DNA from 2 places in the Pseudomonas tolaasii NCPPB 2192 genome. Region 1 is predicted to be linked to the other one. Evidence: predicted binding sites of a transcription regulator. Region 1 holds the regulator's gene; the other holds the start of a gene.

What was found. The regulator FliA, encoded in region 1, starts transcription of late flagellar genes. The targets are predictions, from matches to a motif close to CTAAAGTTTNNNNNNNNNNNGCCGNTAA.
Region 2: a site for FliA is predicted at 12,779-12,806, ahead of flgM (flagellar biosynthesis anti-sigma factor FlgM). Genes of this name have one in related genera too.

The regions. Positions count from the first base shown of each region.
Region 1 covers NZ_PHHD01000001.1:3,559,897-3,575,401, reverse strand. The annotation lists gene ATI14_RS16645 (DUF2802 domain-containing protein) at 80-472, opposite strand; gene ATI14_RS16640 (chemotaxis protein CheW) at 473-958, opposite strand; gene ATI14_RS16635 (CheW domain-containing protein) at 1,022-1,813, opposite strand; gene ATI14_RS16630 (ParA family protein) at 1,813-2,601, opposite strand; gene motD (flagellar motor protein MotD) at 2,653-3,540, opposite strand; gene ATI14_RS16615 (flagellar motor protein) at 3,749-4,489, opposite strand; gene ATI14_RS16610 (protein-glutamate methylesterase/protein-glutamine glutaminase) at 4,489-5,619, opposite strand; gene ATI14_RS16605 (chemotaxis protein CheA) at 5,668-7,863, opposite strand; gene ATI14_RS16600 (protein phosphatase CheZ) at 7,875-8,663, opposite strand; gene ATI14_RS16595 (chemotaxis response regulator CheY) at 8,682-9,056, opposite strand; gene fliA (RNA polymerase sigma factor FliA) at 9,225-9,965, opposite strand; gene fleN (flagellar synthesis regulator FleN) at 9,962-10,795, opposite strand; gene flhF (flagellar biosynthesis GTPase FlhF) at 10,900-12,216, opposite strand; gene flhA (flagellar biosynthesis protein FlhA) at 12,228-14,342, opposite strand; gene ATI14_RS16570 (cold-shock protein) at 14,601-14,801, opposite strand; gene flhB (flagellar biosynthesis protein FlhB) at 14,967-15,505, opposite strand, start outside.
Region 2 covers NZ_PHHD01000001.1:6,677,499-6,693,003, reverse strand. The annotation lists gene ltaE (low-specificity L-threonine aldolase) at 1-946, shown strand, start outside; gene alaS (alanine--tRNA ligase) at 1,093-3,711, shown strand; gene ATI14_RS30615 (aspartate kinase) at 3,807-5,048, shown strand; gene csrA (carbon storage regulator CsrA) at 5,222-5,410, shown strand; tRNA gene ATI14_RS30605 (tRNA-Ser) at 5,473-5,563, shown strand; tRNA gene ATI14_RS30600 (tRNA-Arg) at 5,672-5,748, shown strand; tRNA gene ATI14_RS30595 (tRNA-Arg) at 5,821-5,897, shown strand; gene mgtE (magnesium transporter) at 6,238-7,680, shown strand; gene ATI14_RS30585 (Arc family DNA-binding protein) at 7,783-8,109, opposite strand; gene ATI14_RS30580 (PA3371 family protein) at 8,501-8,680, opposite strand; gene ATI14_RS30575 (hypothetical protein) at 8,699-8,926, opposite strand; tRNA gene ATI14_RS30570 (tRNA-Arg) at 9,257-9,333, shown strand; gene ATI14_RS30565 (MFS transporter) at 9,604-10,989, shown strand; gene ATI14_RS30560 (flagellar brake protein) at 11,051-11,800, opposite strand; gene ATI14_RS30555 (flagellar protein FlgN) at 11,896-12,366, opposite strand; gene flgM (flagellar biosynthesis anti-sigma factor FlgM) at 12,415-12,741, opposite strand; gene flgA (flagellar basal body P-ring formation chaperone FlgA) at 12,884-13,648, opposite strand; gene ATI14_RS30540 (chemotaxis protein CheV) at 13,740-14,672, shown strand; gene cheR (protein-glutamate O-methyltransferase CheR) at 14,715-15,505, shown strand, end outside.

The DNA of each region.
Region 1 (15,505 bases):
AGTACAACGCTTCAAAAATTGACCGCCGTAAGCGCGGAACCCTAAGTCGCCGTTACCGCAGCAACGGTTATGTACACAATCAGCCTTTGTGCAACTTACTCATCAACTGCGCCTCAGCCTGAGTCAACCCACAAGACTGAGTAAGCTCATCCACCGTCGCCCCCATCCCGACCAGCTTGGCCGCCTGGGCAAACGACAGGCTCGACGGATCCCGTTGCTCCAATTGCGCCAACTTGTCAGGCAAAGGCCCAAGAATCGCGCGCAACTCGTGCACCTCATCCCCCACTTTCACCGCACTCTGCTGAAAGTGATCCACCCGCTTGACCAGATCCAGAATGCGCCGGTCGCGCACGGCATCCCGCTCGGCCTGTTGCTGGGCCAACTCCCGTTGCTGGCGCATGTAGCGCAGCAGGAACGCCAGGGTCCCGGCCCACAACAGGGCCAGGACAATCACCGCCGCCTCAAAGAACAATCAGATGCTCTCCAGTTCCGACCATTCTTCTTCGCTCATCATCTTGTCCAGCTCAACCAGAATCAGCAGTTCGCCGTTCTTGTTGCACACGCCCTGGATAAACTTGGCGGATTCTTCGTTACCCACGTTCGGCGCGGTTTCCACTTCCGATTGGCGCAGGTAAACCACTTCGGCCACGCTGTCGACCATGATCCCGACCACTTGCTTGTCGGCTTCGATGATCACGATACGGGTGTTGTCGTTGACTTCAGTCGGCACCAGGCCAAAACGCTGGCGGGTGTCGATCACGGTCACCACGTTGCCGCGCAGGTTGATGATGCCCAGCACGTAGCTTGGCGCACCCGGCACCGGGGCGATCTCGGTGTAGCGCAGCACTTCCTGCACGCGCATCACGTTGATGCCGTAGGACTCGTTGTCCAGTTTGAAGGTTACCCATTGCAGGATTGGATCATCGGCCAAACCTTGTGCGGACGCTGACTTGTTCATACCCCTTTGCCCCTTCTGTGTGTGCTTCTTTGGCCACGCAACCGCACGGCCCTTATTGTTCAATCAACTGCGTTTGTTCTGTGGCATCGATTTGACGGCGCCACTGGCGATCAACTCGGCCAGCTCGGCGACATCAAGCAACGCGCACATGTGTTCGATCACGGTGCCCGCCAGCCATGGCCGCTGGCCCCGGTGGCTGCGCCATTTGATTTCGTTCGGGTCCAGGCGCAATGAGCGGCTGACTTGATGCACCGCCAGCCCCCACTCGTAACCCTGCACCGAGATCACATATTGCAGGCCCTGGCGAAAGTCATCGCGGTAGCGGTCGGGCATCACCCAGCGCGCGGTATCGAGGACTTTAAGGTTGCCGGCCTGGCTGGGCAGGATGCCAAGGAACCACTCCGGTTGCCCGAACAGTGGCGTCAGTTCCTGGCCTTCCAGCGAGTAGATCGAGCCCAGGCACACCAGCGGCACCGCCAGAGTCAGCCCGGCGACGTCGAACAGCAGGCATTCGAACGGCTCGGCGGCCCACGCCGGGCGGTCATCGCCCGTCACCGGCGGTGGGGTGATGCTTGGCGGCAGGTGAACTTCCACCACCGGCTCGACCACAACCGGTGCAACCACTACCGGCGCCGAAACAACCGGTGCAATCGGCACCACCACCAAGGCATCCCGGGCTTGCTCTTCCAGCACCGCCAACTGGAATTCATCCAGCGCGGCTTCCGGTTCGACCGCCGGTTCCAACACCAGAATCGGCTCAGGCAGTTCTTGCGCAGTCGCATCCTGCAGCAAGGCATCCAGGTAGGATTCCAGTGCCAGTTGCGGCCGGGTCTTGAGTTCTACGGGACGGGTCATCACGCCACCTGCGCCACAAGCTGCTGCGACAGCAGGTGCTTGAGCAACGCGCGGTAGGCCAGCACGCCACGGCTCTTGCCGTCGAACTGCGACGGCGTCAGACCGGCGCGGCTGGCGTCACGCAGGCGCGTGTCCACCGGGATGTAGCCATTCCAGATGGTGTCCGGGTAGGCATCGCGCAATACGCGCAAAGTCCCCAGGGACGCCTGGGTGCGGCGGTCGAACAGGGTCGGCACGATGCTGAACGGCAGCGCCTGTTTGCGCGAGCGGTTGATCATCGCCAGGGTGCTGACCATGCGCTCCAGGCCTTTGACCGCCAGGTGCTCGGTCTGCACCGGGATCACCAGCTGCTGGCTGGCCGCCAAGGCGTTGACCATCAGCACGCCAAGCAACGGCGGGCTGTCGATGATCGCGTAGTCGAAGTCCTGCCACAGTTGCGCCAGGGTCTTGGCGATCACCAGGCCCAAACCGCTCTGCCCCGGCGACTGGCGCTCAAGGGTGGCCAAGGCGGTGCTGGACGGCAGCAGGGAAATGCTTTCGTTGCTGGTGGGCAGCAGCAGTTGCCCCGGCAAATCCGCCGGCACGCTGCCCTTGTGCAGGAACAGGTCGTAGCAGCTGTGTTCCAGCGCATCCGGGTCGTAACCGAAATAGCTGGTCATGGAGCCGTGGGGGTCCAGGTCGACCACGACCACGCGCTTGCCCGCCTCTGCCAGCAAACCGGCCAGGGCGATGGACGTGGTGGTCTTGCCGACCCCACCTTTTTGATTGGCAACTGCCCAGACTCTCATTCGGTTGGTTCCTCCCGGCAGGCATTGGCGCGACCGAGACAGTGCATAAAGTTATTGAGCCGGTGACGGAGAATTGACGGCACTCTGACGAACCGACGGTTTAACGGTTGGCGGTGCAGTTTGTGTGCCAGCCCGCTTCAACGCCGCGTCCGGCGTTGCATTGGCCGTGCCGGTGCCGGTCAGGCTGCGGCGCACGTCCAGGTTACGCGAGACCACCAGCACCACCCGGCGGTTGCGCGCGCGGCCTTCCGCCGTGGCGTTGTTGGCCACCGGCTGGAATTCGCCATAACCCACCGACGCCAGGCGCCCGGGGTTCACACCCTGCATCGCCAGCATGCGCACAATGCTCGCGGCACGGGCCGAAGACAATTCCCAGTTGGTCGGGTATTGCGCCGTGCTGATCGGAAAGTTGTCGGTAAAGCCTTCTACGTGCACCGGGTTTTCAAACGGTTTGAGGATCGCCGCCACCTTGTCGATGATGGTGAACGCCTGGTCGCTCGGCATCGCATCGGCGCTGGCGAACAACAGGCTGGAGTTCAACTCGATCTCCACCCATAGCTCGTTACCGCGCACGGTCATCTGGTTGGACTTGATCAGGTCGCCAAACGCGGCGCTGATGTCGTCGGCAATGCTTTTGAGCGGGTCGCTGGTGCCGCCGATGCCCGCCGCGGTTTCGTCGCTGTCATTGACCAGCGGCTTGGCCGGGGTCACGGTCTTGGGCCGTTCATCGCCAATCGGAATCGGCTTGAGGGAACGGTCAGCGTCGTTGAACACCCCGACCAACGCCTGGGAAATCACCTTGTACTTGCCTTCATTGATCGACGAGATGGAGTACATCACCACGAAAAACGCGAACAACAAGGTGATGAAGTCCGCGTAGGACACCAGCCAGCGTTCGTGGTTAACATGTTCTTCAGGCTCGCGACGGCGACGGCTCACAAGTCTTTACCTCCGAACGATTCACTGTGGCGAGCGAGCTTGCTCGCGCTGGGGCGCGAAGCGGCCCCAATGAACTCACCACCGCTCTCCTGCCGAAACCGAGTCGCCAGTGTTGGGGCTGCTGCGCAACCCAGCGCGAGCAAGCTCGCTCGCCACAATAAGCTCGCTCGCCACAACGGCGCAGTTCGCCACACGTCGATACCCATCATCAATCCATGAAGCCCTGGAGCTTCAATTCGATGGAGCGCGGGTTTTCGCCCTCGGCAATCGACAGGATGCCTTCCAGCAGCATCTCGCGGTAACGGGACTGGCGCATGGCGATCGACTTCAACTTGCTGGCCACCGGCAGCAGCACAAGGTTGGCACTGGCCACGCCGTAGATGGTGGCGACAAACGCCACGGCAATGCCGCTACCCAGTTGCGAGGGGTCAGCCAGGTTGCCCATCACATGAATCAGGCCCATCACCGCACCAATGATGCCGATGGTCGGCGCGTAGCCGCCCATGCTTTCAAAGACCTTGGCGGCATTGATGTCACGGCTTTCCTGGGTGTAGAAATCCACTTCCAGAATGCTGCGGATCGCTTCCGGCTCGGCGCCGTCCACCAGTAATTGCAGGCCTTTGCGCGCGTAACTGTCGGGCTCGGCATCGGCCACGCCTTCCAGACCCAGCAGGCCTTCCTTGCGCGCGGTGAGGCTCCAGTTGACCACGCGGTCGATGCCGCCCGGCAAATCCACGCGCGGCGGGAAAATGATCCACACCAGAATCTGCATGGCGCGCTTGAATGAGCTCAGGGGCGACTGCAGCAACGCAGCGCCCACGGTGCCGCCGATCACGATCAGCGCGGCCGGGCCGTTGGCCAACGCGCCGAGGTGGCCGCCTTCGAGGTAGTTGCCGCCAATGATCGCGACAAACGCCATGATGATGCCGATCAGGCTCAATACATCCATCAGAGGCAGGCCTCCACCAGATGTTTGCCGATGTCGTCCAGGCTGTAGACCGCGTCGGCCAGTTCAGCCTTGACGATGGCCATGGGCATGCCATAGATCACGCAACTGGCTTCATCCTGGGCCCAGATGGCACTGCCGCCCTGCTTGAGCAGGCGCGCGCCTTCACGGCCGTCGGCGCCCATGCCGGTGAGTACCACCGCCAGAACTTTGTCACCGTAGGATTTGGCCGCCGAACCGAAGGTGATATCCACGCACGGCTTGTAGTTCAGGCGCTCGTCGCCCGGCAGGATTTTCACCGCGCCACGGCCGTCCACCATCATTTGTTTGCCGCCGGGGGCCAGCAGCGCCAGGCCAGGGCGCAGGATGTCGCCATCCTCCGCTTCCTTGACGCTGATGCGGCACAGCTTGTCCAAACGCTCGGCGAACGCCTTGGTAAACGCGGCCGGCATGTGTTGTACCAGCACAATCGGCGCCGGGAAGTTGGCCGGCAGTTGGGTCAGCACGCGTTGCAGGGCGACCGGGCCGCCCGTGGACGTGCCGATAGCCACCAGCTTATAGGCTTTGCGTTTCGGCGCAGGCGAGTGGGCAGTTGCAGGCGCAGCGGCGCGAACCGGCGCCACGGCAGGCCGTGCAACCGGCGCGGGCGCTGGGCGAGCAAACGATGACGTCGGCGCAGCCGGTGCCGCAACCGATGCAGGCGTCGGCGCAGGCGCGCTGAACAGACTGCGACGGTTACTGCGTGAAATGCTGTGCACCTTCTCGCACAGCAGTTGCTTGACCTTCTCGGGATTGCGCGAGATGTCTTCGAAATTCTTCGGCAGGAAGTCCACCGCACCGGCGTCCAGCGCATCCAGGGTCACCCGGGCGCCTTCGTGGGTCAGTGAGGAAAACATCAACACCGGGGTCGGACAGCGCTGCATGATGTGCCGCACGGCCGTGATGCCATCCATCATCGGCATCTCGTAGTCCATGGTGATCACGTCCGGTTTCAACGCGATGGCCTGATCAATCGCCTCTTTGCCGTTGGTGGCCGTACCGACCACCTGAATCGTTGGGTCGGCGGAAAGAATTTCCGAGACGCGGCGGCGGAAGAAACCCGAATCGTCCACCACCAGGACCTTGACTGCCATAAACACTCCGTTAGGCGGGGCGGGCACTACCGCCCTGCCCCTCCAGAATCAAATACGCCGAGCGGCGTAACGCTTGAGCATGCTCGGAACATCGAGAATCAGCGCGATCCGACCGTCACCGGTGATGGTCGCACCCGACATGCCCGGGGTTCCCTGCAGCATTTTGCCCAAAGGCTTGATGACCACTTCTTCCTGGCCCACCAGTTGATCGACCACAAAGCCGATGCGCTGGGTGCCCACGGAGAGAATCACCACATGGCCTTCGCGCTGCTCTTCATGCTTGGCCGATGCCACCAGCCAGCGCTTGAGGTAGAACAGTGGCAACGCCTTGTCGCGCACGATCACCACTTCCTGGCCGTCCACCACGTTGGTGCGCGACAGGTCGAGGTGGAAGATTTCGTTGACGTTGACCAGCGGGAAAGCGAACGCCTGGTTGCCCAGCATCACCATCAGGGTCGGCATGATCGCCAGGGTCAACGGCACCTTGATGACGATCTTCGAGCCCTGGCCCTTGGTCGAGTAGATATTGATCGAGCCGTTGAGCTGGCTGATCTTGGTCTTCACCACGTCCATGCCGACGCCACGGCCGGACACGTCGGAGATCTCGGTCTTGGTCGAGAAGCCCGGGGCGAAGATCAGGTTGTAGCACTCGGTGTCGGTCAGACGGTCGGCGGCGTCCTTGTCCATCACGCCGCGCTTGACCGCAATGTTGCGCAGAATCGTCGGGTCCATGCCTTTGCCGTCATCGGTGATCGACAGCAGGATATGGTCGCCTTCTTGCTCCGCCGCCAGAATCACCTTGCCGTTGCGCGACTTGCCTGCGGCTTCGCGCTCTTCCGGGGTTTCCACGCCGTGGTCGACGGCGTTGCGCACCAAGTGGACCAGCGGGTCGGCCAGGGCCTCGACCAGGTTTTTGTCGAGGTCGGTTTCTTCGCCCACCAGCTCCAGGTTGATCTCTTTCTTGAGCTGACGCGCCAGGTCGCGAACCAAGCGCGGGAAGCGGCCGAAGACTTTCTTGATCGGCTGCATCCGCGTTTTCATCACGGCGGTTTGCAGGTCGGCGGTGACCACATCCAGGTTCGACACGGCCTTTTGCATGGCCTCGTCGCCGCTGTTCAGGCCCAGGCGCACCAGGCGGTTACGTACCAGTACCAGCTCGCCGACCATGTTCATGATGTCGTCCAGGCGCGCGGTATCCACCCGCACGGTGGTTTCGGCTTCACTGACGGGTTTCTCGGCCACCGGTGCCGGAGCAGCACGCGCGGGAGCCGGGGCAGCCGCCGCTGCCGGAGCAGGCTTGGCGGCGGGCGCGGCGGCTTTGGCGGCCACCGGTGCCGCCGTGGCGACGGCGGCCGGTGCCACTTCGCTGAACTTGCCTTTGCCGTGCAGCTCGTCGAGCAGGGCTTCGAACTCGTGGTCGGTGATCAGCCCGTCGCCGGCAGGCTCCGGGCTTGCAGCCGGCGCGGCGCCAGTGGCAGCAGTGGCAGCGACTTCCGGCAAGGCTTCGGCAGCAAAAGTGCCTTTGCCGTGCAATTGGTCGAGCAGCGCTTCGAATTCGTCGTCGGTAATGTCGGTGTTGGCGTTGGTCGCTGGCGCTTCAGGCGCGGCGGCAGGTGCCACGGCGTCAGCGGCGAACTGGCCTTTGCCGTGCAACTGGTCGAGCAGGGATTCGAACTCTGCGTCGGTGATGTCTTCGCTGGCGGGTTCGGCAACCGGTGCCCGCGGCGCCTCGGCTTCGGCCTTGACCGCGCTGAGGGAGTTGAGCAGCTGTTCGAACTCACTGTCCGTCACATCCGGCTCGGCTTGCACCACAGGCTCGGGTGCCGCAACGACAACCGGCGCCGCCGATGGGTCGGCAGGTTCGGCCAGGCGCGCCAGGGCAGCCAGCAGTTCCGGGGTGGCAGCGGTGATCGGGGCACGTTCGCGAACTTCGCTGAACATGCCGTTGACTGCATCCAGTGCTTCGAGAATCACGTCCATCAATTCCGAATCAACGTGGCGTTCACCCTTGCGCAGGATGTCGAACACGTTCTCGGCGATGTGGCAGCACTCCACCAGCTCATGGAGCTGGAGGAAGCCGGCGCCCCCTTTTACAGTGTGAAAACCGCGAAAAATTGCATTGAGCAGGTTCGCATCATCCGGTCGGCTTTCCAGCTCGACCAGTTGCTCGGACAGTTGCTCTAAAATTTCGCCGGCCTCTACAAGGAAATCCTGAAGGATTTCTTCATCGGCGCCGAAGCTCATGTGGGTGCTCCTTAGAAGCCTAAACTGGACAACAAATCGTCTACGTCGTCTTGCCCGGATACAACGTCTTCACGTTTATCGGCATGAATCTGCGGACCTTCACCCTTGGCGAGATGTTTTTTTGGATCTTTTTCCGAGAGGATCGCCGCGCGGTCATGTTCGATACCGGCAAAACGATCGACCTGGCCAGCCATGAGCACCAGTTTGAGCAAATTGCTTTCCACTTCGGTGACCAGTTGGGTCACGCGCTTGATCACCTGGCCGGTGAGGTCCTGGTAATCCTGAGCCAGCAGAATGTCGTTGAGGTTGCTGGAAACCGTGCGGTTTTCCTGCTCGCTGCGCGACAGAAAGCTGTCGACCCGACGCGCCAGCTCACGAAACTCTTCGGCGCCCACTTCGCGACGCATGAAGCGGCTCCAGTCGTGGCTCAGGGCCTGGGCTTCGTTGGCCATGCCGTTGACCAGCGGCGTGGCGTTTTCCACCAGGTCCATGGTGCGGTTGGCCGCCGCCTCGGTCAGCCTGACCACATAGGACAGGCGTTCGGTGGCATCGGTGATCTGCGAGATCTCTTCGGCCTGGGGCATGTGCGGGTCAATCTGGAAATTGACGATCGCACTGTGCAGCTCGCGCGTGAGCTTGCCCACTTCCTGATACAGGCCGCGGTCACGGGTCTGGTTGAGCTCATGGATCAACTGCACCGCGTCGCCGAACTGGCCTTTTTCAAGGCTGTCGACCAACTGATGCGCATGCTTTTTCAGGGTCGACTCAAAGTCTCCCTGCGACGTTTCTTTATGCTCCATAGCTCCCCCGTGATGACATCAGCCGTGGATGCGTTCGAAGATTTTTTCAATCTTCTCTTTCAAGGCCAATGCGGTGAATGGCTTGACCACGTAACCGTTTACCCCGGCCTGGGCGGCTTCGATGATCTGTTCACGCTTGGCTTCGGCGGTCACCATCAGCACGGGCAGGCTGCGCAGTTTTTCATCCGCGCGCACGTGGCGCAGCAAGTCGATACCGGTCATGCCCGGCATGTTCCAGTCGGTTACCAGAAAGTCGATGCTTCCGCTGTTGAGGATCGGGATAGCCGTCAGGCCGTCATCCGCCTCGACCGTGTTGGTGAACCCAAGGTCACGCAACAGGTTTTTTATGATCCGCCGCATCGTTGAGAAGTCATCAACGATGAGGATTTTCATGTTCTTGTCCAATTCGACCTCCAAGCAGTCTTAAACGCGCCCAGCACCTGGACGCGCCATTTCAATCAACAGGCGTTACACAAAAAGGACTGCCCAGGGCACCACGGAACTGATCCGCGAAAACATGAAGCCTTCGCGGTAGCGTCTGCAGTGTCCCCACACTGCCTGTCAGCGCGCGCGCCACTCTCCCAATCGCCCCCGCAAGCGGGCTGCGCACTGGCTGTGCAGCTGGCTGACACGCGACTCGCTGACCCCCAGGACCTCACCGATTTCCTTGAGGTTCAGCTCTTCGTCGTAGTACAGCGCCAACACCAGTCGCTCACGCTCCGGCAAATTGGCAATCGCCTCCGCCAACGCCCCCTGGAAACGTTCGTCTTCCAGGTCACGCGACGGTTCGAGATGTGCACTCGCGCCGTCCTCGTGCAGCCCTTCGTGTTCGCCGTCCTGCAACAGGTCGTCGAAACTGAACAGGCGGCTGCCCAAGGTATCGTTCAAAATCCCGTAGTAATCGTCGAGACTCAATTGGAGTTCGGCCGCAACTTCATGATCTTTAGCGTCACGACCGGTTTTTGCTTCAATTGCGCGAATGGCGTCACTGACCATTCGCGTGTTGCGGTGTACCGAACGCGGCGCCCAATCCCCTTTACGCACCTCATCGAGCATCGCGCCACGGATGCGGATGCCCGCATACGTCTCGAAACTCGCACCCTTGCTCGCGTCGTATTTGGTCGACACTTCGAGCAGGCCGATCATGCCGGCCTGGATCAGGTCTTCCACCTGCACGCTGGCGGGCAGGCGTGCCAGCAAGTGATAGGCAATGCGCTTGACCAGAGGCGCATAACGCTCGATCAATTCGCCCTGGCTGTCACGGGCCGACTTTTTGTAAAGGTTGTAGCCGCTGGATGTCATAGCACCGGTCCTGCGCTCGTCTGATGCACCAAACGCTCGACGAAAAACTCCAGATGCCCCCGCGGGTTGGCAGGCAACGGCCAGGTATCGACCTTCTGGGCAATGGCCTTGAACGCCAGTGCGCACTTCGAACGAGGGAACGCTTCATAGACCGCACGCTGCTTTTGCACGGCCTTGCGCACACACTCGTCATACGGAACTGCGCCGACGTATTGTAAGGCGACATCGAGGAAGCGATCCGTGACCTTGGTCAACTTGGCGAACAGGTTGCGCCCTTCCTGCGGGCTCTGGGCCATGTTGGCCAGCACGCGGAAGCGGTTCATGCCGTAGTCACGGTTAAGCAGTTTGATCAGGGCGTAGGCGTCGGTGATCGAAGTGGGTTCATCGCAGACCACCAACAGCACCTCCTGCGCCGCGCGCACGAAGCTGACCACGGACTCGCCGATCCCGGCGGCGGTGTCGATCACCAGCACGTCGAGGTTGTCGCCGATGTCGCTGAAAGCCTGAATCAGGCCGGCATGTTGCGCCGGGCTCAGGTGCACCATGCTCTGGGTGCCCGAGGCTGCCGGCACGATGCGAATGCCGCCGGGGCCTTGCAGCAGCACATCGCGCAGCTCACAGCGGCCTTCAATCACATCGGCGAGGGTGTGTTTGGGTGTCAGCCCGAGCAAAACGTCGACATTTGCCAACCCCAGGTCAGCATCCAGCAGCATGACGCGACGGCCAAGCTCTGCCAGGGCCAGGGACAAATTCACTGACACGTTAGTTTTCCCGACGCCACCTTTGCCGCCGGTCACCGCGATCACCTGTACGGGATGCATGCTGCCCATTTTATTTCTTTACCTTGTCTTGCTTAGACGCAGGCTACATGGCTTGGCCGCGTGAATCGCTTGCAGACCATCGATGTAGATACTTTTCACGGTGTTCACTGCCCTCAACCGACCCGTTTTGCCGGGTTGTGGTAGAGGTCCGCGAACATGTCAGCCATCGCTTCCTCGCTAGGCTCTTCTTGCATTTGCACACTGACGGCACGGCTGACCAACTGATGACGGCGCGGCAGATGCAGATCATCCGGAATCCGCGGGCCGTCGGTCAGGTAAGCAACCGGTAATTCATGGCTGATCGCCAGGCTCAACACTTCACCCAGGCTCGCGGTTTCATCGAGCTTGGTCAGGATGCAACCGGCCAGGCCGCAACGCTTGTAGCTGTGGTACGCAGCGGTAAGAACCTGTTTCTGGCTGGTGGTTGCAAGCACCAGGTAATTTTTCGACTTGATGCCACGCCCGGCCAGGCTTTCGAGCTGCATGCGCAAGGCCGGGTCGCTGGCTTGCAGGCCGGCGGTGTCGATCAGCACCACGCGCTTGCGCAGCAGTGGATCGAGGGCATTGGCCAGGGACTGGCCCGGGTCGACGTGGGTCACCGGCACATTGAGGATGCGGCCCAGGGTCTTGAGCTGTTCCTGGGCGCCGATGCGATAACTGTCCATGCTCACCAGCGCAATATTCTGCGCGCCGTATTTGAGCACATAACGCGCGGCCAGCTTGGCCAGGGTGGTGGTCTTGCCCATGCCGGCAGGGCCGACCATGGCGATCACACCGCCCTCTTCCAGGGGTTCGATTTCCGGGGTGACGATCATGCGCGCCAAGTGCGCCAGCAGCATGCGCCAGGCCTGGCGCGGCTCTTCGACTTCGGCGGTGAGCGCCAGCAGGTCGCGGGACAACGGGCCGGACAGGCCGATCCGTTGCAGGCGGCGCCACAGGTTGGCCTGTTGCGGTTTGCTGCCTTGCAGTTGGGTCCAGGCCAGTGAGCCGAGCTGCACTTCCAGCAGTTCACGCAGACCGTTGAGCTCAAAACGCATCGAATCGAACACGCGCGGGTCAACCGCAGGCGCCGGGGCAGGCGCAGCAGGACGCGGTGGTTCTTTGAAAGTGGGCTCGACCAACGGCTCGGACGCGGTCAGCGGCAACCCGGCGAACAGCTGGCGATTGGTGGTGGCATCGCTGTCGCCACGCATGCTCAATTCCGCCTGGGCCGACACAATGCGCGAGGCGGTCTTGCGCAACTCGTCTTCGAGCTCCATGTTCGGCACGCGCGGCGCCAGCGCCTGGGGAGTGTAATCCAGGGCAGCCGTCAGCTCGACACCGCCGGCAATGCGACGGTTTCCGATAATCGCGGCATCGGCGCCCAGCTCATCACGAACCAGTTTCATGGCCTGACGCATATCGGCGGCGAAAAAACGCTTAACTTGCATAACCCACTACCTCAGCCGTTGGGCCCTACTGTCGCGACGATAGTCACTTGCTTGTTGTCAGGAATTTCCTGATAAGCCAAAACGTGCAAATTCGGAACTGCCAGGCGACCAAACCGCGACAACATCGCTCGAACCGGGCCCGCCACCAGCAGGATCACCGGGTGGCCCGCCATTTCCTGGCGCTGTGCGGCTTCGATCAACGAACGCTGCAGTTTTTCAGCCATGCTTGGCTCCAGCAGAACGCCCTCTTCCTGGCCTTGCCCTGCCTTCTGAATACTATTGAGCAATATTTGTTCCAACCTTGGCTCCAGGGTGATCACAGGCAGCTCAGACTCAATGCCTACAATGCTTTGCACGATGGCACGGGACAGGCCGACACGCACCGCAGCCACCAGAGCGGCAGTATCTTGACTCTTGGCGGCATTGTTGGCGATGGCCTCGGCAATGCTGCGGATGTCGCGCACCGGCACCTGTTCGGCCAACAACGCTTGCAGCACTTTGAGCAATTGCGAAAGTGACAGCACGCCGGGCACCAGTTCTTCGGCCAGTTTTGGCGACGCTTTGGCCAGCAACCCCATCAATTGCTGGACTTCCTCGTGGCCGATCAGCTCGTGGGAGTGCTTGTACAGAATTTGGTTAAGGTGGGTGGCGACCACCGTGCTGGCGTCCACCACGGTGTAACCGAGGGACTGCGCCTGACTGCGCTGGCTGACTTCGATCCACACCGCTTCCAGGCCGAAAGCCGGATCTTTGGCGGTAATGCCGTTGAGCGTGCCGAACACCTGGCCCGGGTTGATCGCCAGTTCGCGGTCCGGGTAGATCTCGGCTTCGGCGAGAATCACGCCCATCAGCGTCAGGCGATAGGCGCTGGGCGCAAGGTCGAGGTTGTCGCGGATGTGCACGGTGGGCATCAGGAAGCCCAGGTCCTGCGACAGTTTCTTGCGCACCCCTTTGATCCGCGCGAGCAATTGCCCACCCTGGTTGCGGTCCACCAAGGGAATCAGGCGGTAGCCGACTTCCAGGCCGATCATGTCGATCGGGGTCACGTCATCCCAGCCCAGCTCCTTGGTTTCCTGGGCGCGGGCCGGGGATGGCAACAGGTCCTGCTGGCGGGCGATCTCTTGCTGGGCGAGTACCTTGACCGCATTTTGCTTGCGCCAGAACAGGTAGGCAGCGCCGGCCGCCATGGCCGCCATGCTCAGGAACGACACGTGGGGCATGCCCGGCACGATGCCCATGATCGCCATGATGCCCGCCGCCACGGCCAGCGCTTTGGGCGAGGCGAACATCTGGCGGCTGATCTGCTTGCCCATGTCTTCGGAGCCCGACGCACGGGTCACCATGATGGCCGCTGCTGTGGATAACAACAGTGATGGCAATTGCGCCACTAAACCGTCACCGATGGTCAGCAAGGCGTAGACCTTGCCCGCATCGCCAAAGGTCATGCCGTGCTGGAAGATCCCGACTGCCATGCCGCCGATCAGGTTGATGAACAGAATCAACAGGCCGGCGATGGCATCACCGCGCACGAATTTGCTCGCACCGTCCATGGAGCCGTAGAACTCGGCTTCCTGGGCGACTTCCAGACGGCGTGCCTTGGCCTGGTTCTGATCGATCAGGCCGGCGTTGAGGTCGGCGTCGATGGCCATTTGTTTGCCGGGCATGGCGTCGAGGGTAAACCGTGCGCTCACCTCGGAAATCCGCCCGGCGCCCTTGGTCACTACCACGAAGTTGATGATCATCAGGATCGCGAACACCACAATACCGACGACATAGTTGCCGCCGATCACCACCTCACCAAAGGCCTGGATCACTTTACCGGCGGCGGCGTGGCCGTCCTGGCCGTGCAGCATGACCACACGGGTCGAAGCCACGTTCAGCGCCAGCCGCAACAGGGTCGCCACCAGCAGAATGGTCGGGAATACCGCAAAATCCAGCGGCCGCAGCGCGTACACGCACACCAGCAGTACGACGACGGACAGGGCGATGTTGAAGGTGAAGAACACATCGAGCAGGAACGGCGGCATCGGCAACATCATCATTGCCAGCATCACCAGCAACAACAACGGCACGCCCAGGTTGCCCCGCGACAGGTCAGTCAGGGTGCCACGGGCCGTGCTGAGCATTTGAGAGCGATCTACCACCGGTATTCCTCGTGTTCCTTGAAGCAAAGTTTTGACGCCTGAGGGCGTCTTGAAGGCGGTATTGCAAGAAGCCTTCCAACTTTGGTTTCAAGACGACGATCATCGAGGGACACCCCGTTCAAGTGTGGGAGCTGGCTTGCCTGCGATGGCGGTGAGTCAGTCGAGGATGAGCAAGCTGACCCGGCGCTATCGCAGGCAAGCCAGCTCCCACACTATTGGCCTGTGCAGGCAGGCAGGCCGCTAAATAACCTTGATATAGAGCGCAAAAACGCCCTTGGGCCGGTGGATTCTACCGAACTGCACGCGCTGGCCTTGTTGCAGCCATACCCCCGCCGAGCTCTTGAGGTCGACACGCACGGATTCGCCCGCGTCGTCCAGCAGGATGAACCCCTCGCCGGTGCTGCGGTTATATGACTTGATCGTGCCGGTGATCGCTTCCATGGCCCAGTCCTCTGCATCTCTTGACTACGTGTGCGCAGGTGCCTGGCGCTATGGAACCGCGGGGCCGCACCCCTGACTACTGTCAACATTGACAGTCAGCAGGGGTTTCGGACGAATGGAACGGTGTCAATTTTTCAGACATGAGCGTCGCGCAAAAGCCGGCAATCAGGCGTCGCGACGCAACTCCGGTGGAATCGGCAGATCCTTCAGCGGCTCCGGACGTTTGCCTTTGCCCGCGCGGTATTGGCGGATTTGATAGACATAGGCCAACACCTGCGCCACGGCGAGGTACAGGCCGGCAGGGATTTCCTGATCGAGATCGGTGGAATAGAAGATCGACCGCGCCAGTTCCGGCGACTCCAGCAACAGGATGTCGTTGGCCACGGCAATTTCGCGGATTTTCAGTGCAGTAAAGTCACTGCCCTTGGCCAGCAGCATCGGCGCACCACCCTTCTCCGGGTCGTACTTGAGGGCCACGGCGTAGTGGGTCGGGTTGGTGATGACCACGTCGGCGTCGGGCACCGCCGCCATCATCTTGCGCTGGGACATCTCGCGCTGCAGCTGGCGAATGCGTTGCTTGACCTCCGGGCGCCCCTCCTGGTCCTTGTGCTCGTCGCGCACTTCCTGCTTGGTCATCAGCAGTTTCTTGTGGGCTTCCCACAGCTGGATCGGCGCATCCACGGCAGCAATGATGATCAACCCGC
Region 2 (15,505 bases), 3.1 Mb from region 1:
CGCGATGGCCAACGCCGTCAGCGGCGACGACGTGTATGGCGAAGACCCCAGCGTCAACCAGTTGGAGGCCGAACTCGCCAAGCGCCTGGGGTTCGCTGCGGCGCTGTTCGTGCCCACCGGCACCATGAGCAACTTGCTGGCGCTGATGGCGCACTGTGAGCGTGGCGAGGAATACATCGTCGGCCAGCAGGCCCACACCTACAAATACGAAGGGGGCGGTGCGGCGGTGCTCGGGTCGATCCAGCCGCAACCGCTGGAAGTTCAGGCGGACGGCTCGCTGGACCTGGATCACGTTCTGGCAGCGATCAAACCCGACGATTTCCACTTCGCCCGCACGCGTTTGCTGGCGCTGGAAAACACCATGCAAGGCAAAGTACTGCCGCTGGATTATCTGGTTAAGGCACGCGCATTCACCCGTGAACACGGGCTGGCACTGCACCTGGATGGCGCGCGGATCTACAACGCGGCGGTCAAGCTGGGGGTGGATGTGCGCGAGATCGCGCAGCATTTCGACTCGGTGTCGGTGTGCTTGTCCAAGGGCCTCGGCGCGCCGATCGGATCGGTGCTGTGCGGCTCCACGGCGCTGATCGCCAAGGCGCGGCGCCTGCGCAAAATGGTCGGCGGCGGAATGCGCCAGGCCGGTTCGCTGGCGGCGGCGGGGCTGTATGCGCTGGATCATCAGGTGCAGCGCCTGGCCGAGGACCATGCCAATGCCCAATGGCTGGGGGATGCATTGCGCGAGGCCGGTTACGAGATCGAGCCGGTGCAGACCAACATGGTCTACGTGCAGATCGGTGACCGGGCCCAGGCCCTGAAGGCGTTCGCCGCCGAGCGCGGGATCAAGTTGAGCGCCGCGCCACGCCTGCGTATGGTCACCCACCTGGACGTCAACCGGGCGCAGATCGAGCGCGTGCTTGAGACATTCGTCGAGTTTTCCCGAAAATGACAGTGCAGACCGTCTAATTGACGGTTTCTATCGCATAAACACGCTGTACCACCGGCAAAGGGCCGATATAATGCGGCCCTTTGCCGTCGCTCCGTCTGATGATGTTGCGCACTGGCCTTTGGCCGCAGCCTCCGTGGAAGAACCTAATGAAAAGCGCAGAAATCCGTGAAGCCTTCCTTCGCTTCTTCGAAGAGCAAGGCCACACCCGTGTAGCCTCCAGCTCCTTGATCCCAGGCAATGACCCAACCCTGCTGTTCACCAACGCGGGCATGAACCAGTTCAAGGACTGCTTCCTGGGCCAGGAAAAGCGCGCCTATACCCGCGCCACCAGCAGCCAGAAGTGCGTACGCGCCGGCGGCAAGAACAGTGACCTGGAAAACGTGGGTTACACCGCGCGCCACCACACCTTCTTCGAAATGCTGGGCAACTTCAGCTTCGGCGACTATTTCAAGAAAGACGCGATCACCTTCGCCTGGACCTTCCTGACCGGCGTGCTGAAACTGCCGAAGGAAAAACTCTGGGTCACCGTGTATGCCACCGACGACGAAGCGTATGACATCTGGACCCAGGAAATTGGGGTGCCGGTCGAGCGCATGATCCGCATCGGCGACAACAAGGGCGCGCCGTACGCCTCCGACAACTTCTGGACCATGGGCGATACCGGCCCGTGCGGTCCTTGCACCGAGATTTTCTACGATCACGGCGCCGACATCTGGGGCGGCCCGCCGGGCTCGCCGGAAGAAGACGGCGACCGTTACATCGAGATCTGGAACAACGTGTTCATGCAGTTCAATCGCACCGCCGATGGCGTGTTGCATCCGCTGCCGGCGCCGTCGGTGGACACCGGCATGGGCCTGGAGCGGATCAGTGCGGTGATGCAGCACGTTCACTCCAACTACGAAATCGACCTGTTCACCAACCTGCTGAGCGCCTCGGCCGCCGCGATTGGCTGCGCCAACGAAAACCAGTCGTCGCTCAAGGTGGTGTCGGACCACATCCGTTCCTGTGGCTTCCTGATCGCCGACGGCGTACTGCCGTCGAACGAAGGTCGCGGTTACGTGCTGCGCCGTATCATCCGTCGCGCCTGCCGCCACGGTAACAAGCTGGGCGCGACCGGCAGCTTCTTCTACAAGATCGTCGCCGCGCTGGTGGCGGAGATGGGCGATGCTTTCCCGGAGCTCAAGCAGCAACAGGACAACATCGAACGTGTGCTCAAGGCTGAAGAAGAGCAGTTCTCCAAGACCCTGGAGCACGGCCTGAAAATCCTGGAGCAGGACCTGGCCGGGCTCAAAGGCACCGTGGTGCCGGGCGACGTGGTGTTCAAGCTGTATGACACCTACGGCTTCCCGATGGACCTGACTGCCGACATCGCCCGCGAGCGCGAGCTGACCATCGATGAGGCCGGCTTCGAGCGTGAGATGGAAGCCCAGCGCGTACGGGCGCGTTCCGCCAGCTCCTTTGGTCTGGATTACAACACCCTGGTCAAGGTTGATGTGCCGACCGAGTTCATCGGTTATCAAGCGACCGTTGGCTCGGCCAAAATTGTTGCCCTCTATAAAGATGGCAAGTCGGTCGACGTATTGAATGAAGGCGATGAGGCTGTTGTGGTCCTGGACCAGACGCCGTTCTACGCCGAGTCCGGCGGCCAGATTGGCGACTGCGGTTTCCTCAGCTCGACCTCCGGCCGCTTTGAAGTGCGCGACACCACCAAGACCGGCGGTGCCTTCCTGCACCACGGGGTGCTGGTGCTGGGCAACCTGACCGTCGGTGCGCCGGTGGATACCCAGGTCGATGCCGACGTACGGCATGCAACCGCTTTGAACCACTCGGCCACTCACCTGCTGCACGCTGCGTTGCGCCAGGTATTGGGTGAGCACGTCCAGCAGAAAGGTTCGTTGGTGGACAGCCAGCGCCTGCGTTTCGACTTCAGCCACTTCGAAGCGATCAAGCCCGAGCAGATCAAGGCCCTGGAAGACATCGTCAACGCCGAGATTCGCAAGAACACCGCGGTTGAAACCGAAGAAACCGACATCGAGACAGCCAAGAAGAAAGGCGCCATGGCGCTGTTTGGCGAGAAATACGGCGACGAAGTGCGCGTGCTGAGCATGGGCGGCAGCTTCTCGGTGGAGCTGTGTGGCGGCATTCACGCCAGCCGTACCGGCGACATCGGCGTGCTGAAAATCATCAGCGAAGGCGGTGTGGCTTCCGGCGTGCGCCGTATTGAAGCGGTGACCGGTGCTGCAGCCCTGGCCTACCTCAATGCGGCAGAAGAGCAACTCAAGGAAGCGGCCGGCCTGGTCAAGGGCAGCCGCGACAACCTGATCGACAAGCTGTCGGCGGTTCTCGAGCGCAACCGTGCGCTGGAGAAACAGCTGGAGCAACTGCAAGCCAAGGCAGCCAGTGCGGCGGGCGACGATCTGTCGGCCAGCGCGCTGGACGTCAAAGGTGTGAAAGTGCTGGCCGTGCGCCTGGACGGTCAGGACGGCAAGGCGCTGTTGGCCTTGGTCGATCAGTTGAAGAACAAGCTCGGCCGCGCAGTGATCCTGCTCGGCGGTGTCCATGAGGAAAAGGTCGTTCTGGTTGCCGGTGTAACCAAAGACCTGACTGGCCAACTCAAGGCCGGTGATTTGATGAAGCAAGCCGCCGCGGCAGTGGGCGGGAAGGGCGGCGGTCGTCCGGACATGGCGCAAGGCGGTGGTGTAGACGCAGGCGCCCTGGACGCGGCCCTGGCCCTGACCGTGCCGTTTGTCGAGGCAAGCATTTAAGGCGCCGTTAATAAGCCCTTGGTCTAGTCACGGGCTTGTGCGGTTGCTGGAAGATTTTTATTGGGCGCCCCTTTACGGGCTGAGGCGGCTTAGAAATGGCTTTGATCGTACAGAAATTTGGAGGCACCTCGGTCGGCTCTGTCGAAAGAATCGAGCAGGTCGCCGACAAGGTTAAGAAATTCCGCGATGCCGGCGACGACCTGGTGGTGGTGCTGTCGGCCATGAGCGGCGAGACCAATCGCCTGATCGATCTGGCCAAGGCAATCAGCGGCGATCAACAACCGCTGCCGCGTGAGCTGGATGTGATCGTGTCCACCGGCGAGCAGGTGACCATCGCCTTGCTGGCCATGGCGCTGAACAAGCGGGGTGTGCCGGCGGTGTCCTACACTGGCAGTCAGGTGCGCATCCTGACCGACAGCGCGCACACCAAGGCGCGCATCCTGCAAATCGACGATCAGAAAATCCGTACGGATCTGAAAGCCGGGCGCGTGGTAGTTGTAGCAGGGTTCCAGGGTGTGGACGAGCAGGGCAACATCACGACCCTGGGGCGTGGCGGTTCGGACACCACCGGCGTGGCGCTGGCAGCGGCCCTGAAGGCCGATGAATGCCAGATCTACACCGATGTGGACGGCGTCTACACCACTGACCCGCGTGTTGTTTCCGTGGCTCAGCGCCTGGAAAAAATCACCTTTGAAGAGATGCTGGAAATGGCCAGCCTCGGTTCCAAGGTGCTGCAGATCCGCGCGGTGGAGTTCGCCGGCAAGTACAACGTTCCGCTGCGCGTATTGCACAGCTTCAAAGAGGGTCCGGGTACCCTCATTACTATTGATGAAGAGGAATCCATGGAACAGCCGATCATTTCCGGCATCGCTTTCAACCGCGATGAAGCCAAGCTGACGATCCGTGGCGTGCCGGATACTCCGGGCGTGGCGTTCAAGATCCTCGGCCCTATCAGTAGCGCCAATATTGAAGTCGACATGATCGTGCAGAACGTTTCGCACGATAACACCACCGATTTCACCTTCACCGTGCACCGCAACGAGTACGATGCGGCGGAGCGGATCCTGCAGAACACCGCGAGCGAGATTGGCGCCCGTGAAGTGGTCGGCGATACCAAGATTGCCAAGGTGTCGATCGTGGGCGTGGGCATGCGTTCCCATGCCGGCGTTGCCAGCCGCATGTTCGAGGCTCTGGCCAAGGAAAGCATCAACATCCAGATGATCTCCACCTCGGAAATCAAAGTCTCGGTGGTGATCGAAGAGAAGTACCTGGAACTGGCTGTACGCGCACTGCATACCGCTTTTGAGCTGGACGCTCCGGCCCGACAGGGCGAGTGACGCAATGCCAGGAAGGCGCGGTTTACCGCGCCTTTCATTTTTTTGTGGGGCGCATGTTCTTTTGCGTGGGCTCGACAATACTTAGGCGGTAGGACTACGGCCCTTGGCCGTAGGTCGAAGGCCTTTTTTTTGCAGACTGTTGTTCCTGAACTGAAATGCGTGAGGTGAAAGGTATGCTGATTCTGACTCGTCGTTGCGCAGAAAGCCTGATTATCGGTGATGGCGAAATCACCGTGACCGTGCTCGGCGTCAAAGGCAATCAAGTGCGTATCGGGGTTAACGCTCCGAAAGAGGTAGCGGTCCACCGCGAGGAAATCTACCTGCGGATCAAGAAAGAGAAGGACGAAGAACCAAGCCTTTAATTTTTATCGTTTTTTATGTTTGCAAACGGGGATGAACGTGGTTAATATACGCCCCGTGTTGCGGAGAGCTGGCCGAGTGGCCGAAGGCGCTCCCCTGCTAAGGGAGTACACCTCAAAAGGGTGTCGGGGGTTCGAATCCCCCGTTCTCCGCCATTATTTGCTTAGTACGTTGCAATCTGGTTTTTTCGCTAAGTTGTTGAAATTAAACGAAAAAATAGCTTTACATAGAGATTGAACGGCCTATAATGCGCGGCAACAAATGCACTCGTAGCTCAGCTGGATAGAGTACTCGGCTACGAACCGAGCGGTCACAGGTTCGAATCCTGTCGAGTGCACCATTTAAGAGTCAGTTGCAGCAATGCAGGTGATTCGGCTTCAGCCAGTTGTGATCTGGTCTAAAAACACAATCTGCACTCGTAGCTCAGCTGGATAGAGTACTCGGCTACGAACCGAGCGGTCACAGGTTCGAATCCTGTCGAGTGCACCATATAAACAAAAAGCCCGCCTAGTGCGGGCTTTTTGCCGTCTGGAGTTTGTGCAGGAATTCTTCTTTTTCTCCTGTTCTCATGTGTTTTCCTCATCCGCTGCGTCGTCGCAGTTCATAGATGCAGCCAATGCTCAGCTTTGGCTCGCAAGCGCTTGTTCTTTCCAGTTTTTTAACGTTAAAAGCGTGCGCAGCGTGTATCATTGCGCCCGTCAGCCCCGCCGGGGCTTGTGGAATACCTCCATGGACTTACCCAGTAGTTACTCAGTACCCCGCTTTACCAATCATGAATTGACTGATTGATCCTTCCGGCGTGCCCCGCTGCTGGGAGTGGAGTTCGCCTATGACCGAAGTAGAAGTAAAGAAAACACAAGAAAGCCTGCAGGATCGTCTGGCTCAAGTCATCGAGCTGCTGCAGCGCCAGCGCGTGGTCGAAGACCTCACGCACCGCCAGGAAGGTCCGAATCACGACCGCGTCGAAAACCTGGTTCACCGGCAAAACCTCGTCGAGCTGCAGCGCAAGCTCGACGACCTGCACTCCGCCGACGTTGCCTACATCCTTGAAGCCTTGCCGCTGGATGACCGACTGACCCTCTGGCAGTTGGTCAAGGCTGACCGTGACGGCGACATCCTGCTTGAAGTATCCGACTCGGTCCGTGAAACACTGATCGCCGACATGGACGATCACGAGCTCCTGGCCGCGGCCAAGGAGATGGATGCCGACGAACTGGCTGACCTGGCCCCTGAGCTGCCTCGCGACGTTGTCCATGAGCTGATGGAGGCTCTGGACGGCCAGCAGCGTGAGCGTGTGCGTTCCGCGCTGTCCTATGACGAGGATCAGGTCGGCGCCCTGATGGACTTCGAGATGGTCACCATCCGCGAGGACGTCAGCCTGGAAGTGGTCCTGCGTTACCTGCGTCGCCTCAAGGAATTGCCTGGCCACACCGACAAGCTGTTCGTGGTCGATTACGAAGGCATTCTCAAGGGCGTGTTGCCGATCAAGCGTTTGCTGGTCAATGACCCTGAGAAAAAAGTCGCTGATGTAATGGCCAGTGATCCGGTGAGTTTTCACCCGGATGAAGATGCCTACGATGCCGCCCAGGCATTCGAGCGTTACGACTTGATCTCGGCTCCGGTGGTCGACAAGAACGGCAAGCTCATCGGTCGTTTGACCATCGATGAAATGGTCGACCTGATTCGTGAAGAGAGTGAAACCGAAGTCCTCAACATGGCGGGTCTGCGTGAAGAGGAAGACATTTTTGCGTCGGTCTGGCGCTCACTGCGCAACCGCTGGGCCTGGCTGGCGATCAACCTGATCACTGCGTTCATTGCCTCCAGGGTGATCGGGCTGTTTGAAGGCTCTATCGAGAAGCTGGTGGCGCTGGCTGCGCTGATGCCGATCGTGGCGGGCATAGGTGGTAACTCCGGCAACCAGACCATCACCATGATCGTGCGCGCCATGGCGCTTGACCAGGTCAGTACCGCCAACTCGTCGCGGCTGTTGCGCAAGGAGCTTGCAGTGGCGTTGATCAATGGCGTGGTGTGGGGCGGGGTGATTGGTATTGTGGCCTACTTGCTTTACGGCAGTTGGTCGCTGGGCGTCGTGATGACCGCCGCCATGACCCTCAACCTGTTGCTTGCAGCCTTGATGGGCGTGTTGATCCCCATGACCCTGGCACGTTTGGGGCGCGACCCGGCGATGGGGGCCAGCGTGATGATCACCGCCATGACCGACAGCGGCGGCTTCTTCATCTTTCTGGGCCTTGCCACTATCTTCCTGCTCTGACCCTTTGCCGCGGGAGCTATTCAGCTCCCGCTTTGCATTCCCTTCCCGAATTCTGCGCAAAAAAAAGCCAGCACATGGCTGGCTTCGGCTTTCAGTTGCAGATCAATTGGCTTCTGCGGCCGCTTCAACGTCGTGCGCGATAAGCGAGACGAGAGCATTTTGCTGACGGTGGGAGAGCTGACGAAAACGCTGCAGCAGTTCGCGTTCGTGCAGTGACAGCTCGGGGCTGTCCAGGCGCATGCTCAACTCGTCGCCCAACGCACCTTCCTGAATGAGGCTCTGTTCCAGGCGGGCGATGATTTCGGAGTTCATGCTGCGGTGATGATTGCGAGCCACCTCGGCAATGCGTTCCCGCATTCCGTCTGGCAGACGTACGACGAACTTGTCAGCCGTACGGCTGGAATAAATTGCCTGTTTCAATGGGCGCATATATTTAACCGGTTAGTTCAGGGGAGCGGTTCTTGGAATTGGCCGCAAGGATGAGTGTTAAGACAAGACTCACGACCAAAGTTCAACCCGAATTGCAAAGAGGCCGCATCATGCCTCAGATTTGACAGTTCCTTGGCGTCAATTCTGTGACAAATATTGAACTGCCTAAAGGCTTTATGCCAGCACTCATTTGTATTTTTGCGGACTGGTTGGAAAACTTTTCAACACGCAGCTTTTCGTTGGAATGTTTCCCGAAAATCCAGGTCGCAACAGGGTTTGAGGCCGCACATCCTATAGCAAAGTGGCCTTTTGCCCTTAATCTTTAGACTAGTGGCAATTTGCCGATTTACGAGCGTGAGGCGACATAAGGTAGGGCGGGGGAGGCAGGGAATCAGCGTAGAACGGGGTCAAATTTAATGCGACGGCCGACGATGAGCGTCAGCAGCAGTAGACAGGCCAATGCCCCTGCAACGACGAACGCAGTGGTCTGTCCATCTTGAGTCGTGGCGTTGACACCCATTGCGCCGGTGACGACGGTCAGGCACAGGAAAAGCCAGGCGAGTTTGGTCATAAAACAGTTTCCTTCGACTTAGAACACCCAGTGTTCAGATGCTGGTGCAGCTTGTGCGGATTGGGTCAGGCGCATCGGCGATTGCGCGTCTGGCGTCATCACGGCCAGTTGCGGGCGTTGTTGCAGATGGTGCGGTACTGCCTGGCTGATCTGCGCAGGATCGTCATTGCCGGATGATTGAAAATGGAATGTCACCAGAGCGGCCAAGGCTACGGTATTGAGGGCTAACAGAAGGGCACTGTTCATGGTCATGTTCTCCGTTTGACGCCTTGGCTGAAGGGGGCTGTTGTAGGAGAAGTATTGCAGGTGTCGTGCCAAGCTTTTAATTCAATAAAATCAATGGTTTGAGTCTAATCTGGCGGCTCATTTGGTTGCAATTTGCAAGGCGGGCGTTTTGGGCTGCATGCATTTTGCACGATCACGGAAAAGCCCCCGTGTTTGCGGGATAAAACCGTGAGCGCTCAGACAAGGATCGGCCTACGCTCAAAAAGCCAACGGACGACATGACAAAACCCAACCTGGCCGTTAACATGCACGCCGTCCGTCGCCACGCCCTTGGCCTGCCGGCTGTCATTGGTCCCAGTAGCTCAATTGGATAGAGCATCCCCCTCCTAAGGGGAAGGTTGGCCGTTCGAACCGGCCCTGGGACACCAGATTCAAAGCCCCGCTCAGCGATGTCTGGCGGGGCTTTTTTGTGTCTGTCGTTTAAACACCGGTCGAACCTTGCCGGCGATCAGAGTTCACAGCAGGTGCATCGGGTATTTATCTCAACCTGTGTACCGCGCATGCCATCAGGCAGCGTCTGAACCATTAAGCAAAATTATTCCCCGGAAACAGCGCCTCTCGCCTGTCCGGACCCGGCAACACCGGACTATCATGCCGATAGCCCCGTCCCTCACCGCAAGGAGCCGCTCGGAACGCCGATGCGCCAGATCTGGAAATCTTTTCGAGCCCTTTATTTCGCTTCCCTGATGATGCTGATCGGTTCCGGCCTGCTCAGCACTTACCTGGCCTTGCGCCTGGCGGCGGATCACGTCGACAGCCTGTGGGTGGGTGCGCTGATGGCTGCCAACTACTTCGGCCTGGTGCTGGGGGGCAAGATCGGGCACCGTTTGATCGCCCGGGTCGGGCATATCCGCGCCTATGCAACCTGTGCCGGCATCGTCGGTGCGGCGGTGTTGGGGCATGGCCTGATCAACTGGCTGCCGGCGTGGATCGTGCTGCGGATGGTCGTGGGTCTGGGAATGATGTGCCAATACATGGTCATCGAAAGCTGGCTGAACGAGCAGGCCGACGCCAAGCAGCGTGGCGTGGTGTTCAGCGGCTATATGATCGCCTCCTATCTGGGGCTGGTGCTGGGTCAGCTGATTCTGGTGATGCACCCCCAACTGGGTCTTGAGCTGCTGATGCTGGTGGCGCTGTGCTTTGCGCTGTGTCTGGTACCGGTGGCCATGACCCGGCGCATTCACCCGGCGCCTCTGCATCCAGCGCCCATGGAGCCGCGCTTCTTTATCAAGCGCGTGCCGCAGTCGCTGAGTACCGTGTTGGGCGCAGGCGTCATCGTGGGTTCGTTCTACGGTTTGGCGCCGCTGTACGCCTCTCAGCAAGGGTTGACGACCGAGCAGGTCGGTCTGTTCATGGGTTGCTGCATTTTTGCCGGCTTGCTGGTGCAGTGGCCGCTGGGCTGGTTGTCGGATCGGTATGACCGCGCCTTGCTGATTCGCAGCTTTGCCCTGTGTTTGGCGGTGGCGGCGTTGCCGTTGGCGATCATGACCCGGGTGCCGCTGGAAGTGCTGTTTGTGGCGGGTTTCCTGTGTTCACTGGTGCAGTTCTGCCTGTACCCGCTGGCGGTGGCATTTTCCAATGACCACGTGGAGGGTGATCGCCGGGTCTCCCTGACGGCCATGTTGTTGGTGACCTACGGCATCGGTGCCAGTGTCGGGCCACTGCTGGCGGGTGTGGCGATGAAGCTCTTCGGCAGCCATATGCTGTATGCATTTTTCAGCCTGTGCGCGTTGATCCTGGTGTGGCGGATTCGGCCCAAGGCGGTCACCAACCTGCATCAGGTGGACGATGCGCCGTTGCATCACGTCGCCATGCCCGACAGCATGTCCAGCTCGCCTCTGGTTGCTTGCCTGGATCCGCGGGTCGATGAGGCTGTCGTGCAGGAGCAAATGCAAAGCCCCGTGCCGGACGTGTCCTCCGAAACCGATTCTGCGGCGCCGGTGGAAGAGCCGATTTTCACAGGGCCCCCGGCACCCCCGGACCCCGACGACCACCCTCATGATTTGAGCAGGGCGCGCCCCTGAATGCAAAAACGGGCAGATCCCATCAGGATCTGCCCGTTTTTTTACCGCGACCTTATAAGGTTTAAAAGTCGTCGTCTTTGTCGAAGCGTCGCGCTTCACGCTGCAACTGGTAGACAAAACGCTCCACCTGGCGCTGAACCAGCCCGCTCATGTTGTGAAAGCGCACGCCGGCGAAGGTGGTGTTGATCTTCTCTTCGAAGTGCAGGTAACGCAGCTCCACGGAGGTGGTCATGCTGCCGAAGGGCAGCGCGGCGATAAAGCGGTCGTACACCTGGCCCAGTTGCAGGCGCTCGGAAATGTCGCCTTCAAAGCGCAGTTTGCAGCCGGTGGCGGAGATATCGAGCAGCTTGCCGCTGATGGGCGCCTTGAGCTTTTCACCACCCAGTTCGATGTTGACCAACTGAGCCAGCTTCAGGGCGGCACGGAAGGCATTGCGGCGCTGATGGTAAACCACCTCGTCGGGCATGCTGCCGGTGTAGATGCGGTGGCCGTCCTTTTCGCTGATGGTCAGGGTGCCATTGCTTTCCCAGGCCACGCGAACACCGTCGTGGAAGCCTTCGATGCGGAACGGTTCGCCGTTTTCCAGGTAACGTTCGCCATCTCGGGGAATCATTTCGTCCAGTGCCAGCGCCTTGCTGTCCCGGTCTACGTCCACCAGGTAGCTTTGGAAGCGTTGGCTGCGTTCATGGAACGTTATGATCAGCGGGTCATGGCTGTCTTGCAGCATGCGCAATGTGCTGGCGATTTCCAGAGGCGTGGTGAGCACCTTGGGTGGCTGCGGAGCATCTTCCGCATTAAGGGCGTTGAACACGGTTCTTCCATCTCCAGACAAAATACGACTACACGCAAGAACCGGCATTTTGCCAGTATGTAGCGCGCCTTGGATAGGTGCGCTTTGAACCGGCGTCAGGCTTGGCTGCGGGTGCTTGGTTTGACCAGGCGTGAAGTGGAGCCTTGGGCGTTATAGAGGGCCGGAGGCTCTCCGCCGTGGAGTATACGCAACTGGTTGGCGGTCGTTGCCTGCTGAAGCTGGATCGACTGACCGTTGAGCAGGTTGGCTTCCTGGCACTGGGCGAGCAATTGGTTGAGAGCGACGCTTTGCGTCAGCAACCGGTCGCCGACCGAGGAGTGGCTGGCCAGTTGGGCGAGGCCGTCGTGGTCTGCCGGCAGGCCGAGGCTGACCAGGATCTCGCTGCGCTTCCGCCCGTGCTGCTCGAGCAGTACGATCAGCGATTGTTTGCGCGCCAGGATTTCTTCCAACAAGCGCATGTCCCGGCCATAGAGAGCCAGGGATTCTTCTTTGAGCAGCTCCAGCAATTGTTGCGTCGGAGCCAGATCGTCAATGATCAGTTGAAGCAAATGTTCGTCGTGGTGCATGGCTGGCCTTGGGTTTTAAGCGTCCAAAAGCCCTGCGCAGGCCTTTGCCTAGCGCTCGGCTTCGAAATTAAGCAGCTTGCTGGCTACACGGTTGCTGTCGACTTTATAGCTGCCATCGGCGATTGCCTGCTTCAACTCGGCCACACGGGCTTTGTTGACAACCGGCTGGTCGCGCAGCGAGTCAGTGACCTTCTGCAACTGTTGAGCCTCATTGCTCAGGTGTACGGATTCCCCGCTTTGGCTGGCGCCGGCCTGTTCCGTCTTGGCCGCAGGTGCTGGCTGGGACTTGGCTTCAACGCTGTCCTTGGCCCCGCTGGTACGCGTATTGCCCGGCAAAGCCTGGGAGTTATTCAAACGACTGAAATCGATGACCATGATAAAAAAACCTCTGGGTATTTGGACGCTTGCCATGTTTTCGGCCATACCCGGACAAACTTTAGGCGCGATTGACAATAAACCTGCACGTGCGGATGCCTGGTGCACAGTGTAGGAAAAGCGGGCGTCCTCTGCCAGTAAACTATAAAGCCACCTCGACCTGCCCCGGCGCCGTCACTTGCGCCTTGATCACGCGGTTGGAGTTGAGGTTCTTGACCCTGATCTGTTCGCTCATGCCGCCATTGGACAGGGCCTCCCCCGGCATTTTTACCGTCAGTGCACCGCTGCTGGCGGAAATCACCACCTGGTCGCCCTTGCGAATCACTTCAGCCTGTTCCAGGTGCACCAGTGTAATGACCTGGTCGGTCACCATGGGGCGGGTCAGTTTCTGTCCGACCGCCTGGTCTAAGGAGGTGAGGTAGCCCTGGTTGATCAGGCTGATGTCGCGCTCGCGCAGCGCCACATCGTCAAAGCCGATGATGCCGGTGCGTTTCAAGGGGCGCGTCACCACCACCACGTCGCGAAACAATTTGACCTGCGCCGGCACGAACACGGTCCACGGAGACGCGCCCTCACAGCGCACTTTGACTGTGACCCGACCAATGGGCTGGGCCGGGCTTTCCAGGCTGGCTGTCAATTCCTTGTCGCACATGGGCATGCGCAGGCGCGGGTCCAGTTGGTTGACCTGGATTTCATAACGCCCCGGGGTCTGGGTGGTCGCCAGATAATCTTCTACAGTGAACTCAAGAAAGCCCTGAGTGACGCCGATAAGGAGATCAGGCAAGGTGACGTTGTCTGCGCGGGCCGTGGCGCCCAGGCTCAGCGCGAGCAACATCACCGAGACGCAGAGCGATCTGCAGTACCGTGGGAAGTTGAGGCGTCGAAAAACTGTCGTTTTAATATCCATGACCAAACAAATAGCAAAGCTCGTGCCGTTTAGTGTTGGGGGCGCGCTGCCCTGCAGGTATCGCCAAAGGTTTTAGCGTAGGAGTAAAGGCATGGCAGGTGTAATGGATTCAGTAAACCAGCGCACACAGCTGGTAGGGCAGAACCGCCTGGAGTTGTTGCTGTTCCGCCTGGACGGCAAGCAGCTGTATGGCATCAATGTGTTTAAAGTGCGGGAAGTGTTGCAGTGTCCCAAGCTGACAATCTTGCCCAAATCCAGTCCTGTGGTGTGCGGCGTCGCCAATATCCGGGGCGCCACCATCCCGATTCTTGACCTGGCCATGGCCACCGGTTCCTCAGGTTTGCAGGACCGCCAGAGTCCGTTCGTGATCATCACCGAGTACAACACCAAGACCCAGGGTTTCCTGGTGCGCTCGGTGGAGCGCATCGTCAACATGAACTGGGAAGAGATTCATCCGCCACCCAAGGGTACCGGGCGCGATCACTACCTCACGGCGGTGACGCGGGTTGACAACCAGTTGGTGGAAATCATCGACGTGGAGAAAATCCTCGCCGAAGTGGCGCCGACCTCGGAAACCATCTCGGTGGGCGTGGTGGACGCCGAAACCGCGCACAAGGCCGTGTCGTTGCGTGTGCTGACCGTGGATGATTCCTCCGTGGCGCGCAAGCAAGTGACCCGTTGCCTGCAAACCGTGGGTGTTGAAGTGGTTGCGCTCAATGACGGCCGCCAAGCCCTGGATTACCTGCGCAAGCTGGTGGACGAAGGCAAGAAGCCCGAAGAAGAATTCCTGATGATGATCTCCGACATTGAAATGCCGGAAATGGACGGTTACACCCTCACGGCCGAGATACGTAACGATCCACGCATGCAAAAATTGCATATCATCCTGCATACTTCGTTGTCGGGTGTATTCAATCAGGCGATGGTCAAGAAGGTCGGCGCCGATGACTTCCTGGCCAAATTCCGTCCTGATGACCTGGCATCCCGGGTAGTTGACCGGATCAAGGCAGCAGATCACGGCTAGGGGATTGCCCCTGGCGGTCACACGATTTAAGAGGCGGTATCATTGTCTACGGGTAATTTGGATTTCGAACAGTTCCGGGTCTTCCTGGAAAAAGCCTGTGGCATATTGCTCGGTGAAAACAAGCAGTACCTGGTATCCAGCCGTCTCAACAAACTGATGGAACAGCAGGGCATCAAATCCCTGGGTGAGCTGGTGCAGCGTATTCAGGGCCAGCCGCGCAGCGGGCTCAAGGAAATGGTGGTCGATGCCATGACCACCAACGAGACCTTGTGGTTTCGGGATACTTACCCCTTTGAAGTGCTCAAGAGCAAAGTGCTGCCCGAAGCGATCAAGGCTGCGCCGGGCCAGCGCCTGCGTATCTGGTCGGCGGCGTGTTCGTCGGGGCAGGAACCGTATTCGATTTCCATGTCCATCGACGAGTTTGAGCGGACCAACATGGGCCAGCTCAAGGCCGGCGCGCAAATCGTTGCCACTGACCTGTCCGGCACCATGCTCACCAACTGCAAGACCGGCGAGTACGACAGCCTGGCCCTGGGGCGCGGTTTGTCCCAGGAGCGCCTGCAGCGTTACTTTGACCCCAAAGGCGCGGGGCGTTGGGCGGTCAAGGCACCGATCAAGAGCCGGGTCGAGTTTCGCTCGTTCAACCTGCTCGACAGTTACGCCAGCCTGGGCAAGTTCGACATGGTGTTTTGCCGCAATGTGCTGATCTACTTCTCGGCTGAAGTGAAGAAAGACATCCTGCTGCGCATCCATGGCACGCTCAAGCGCGGCGGCTATCTGTTCCTCGGGGCTTCCGAGGCGCTGAACGGCCTGCCGGATCATTATCAAATGGT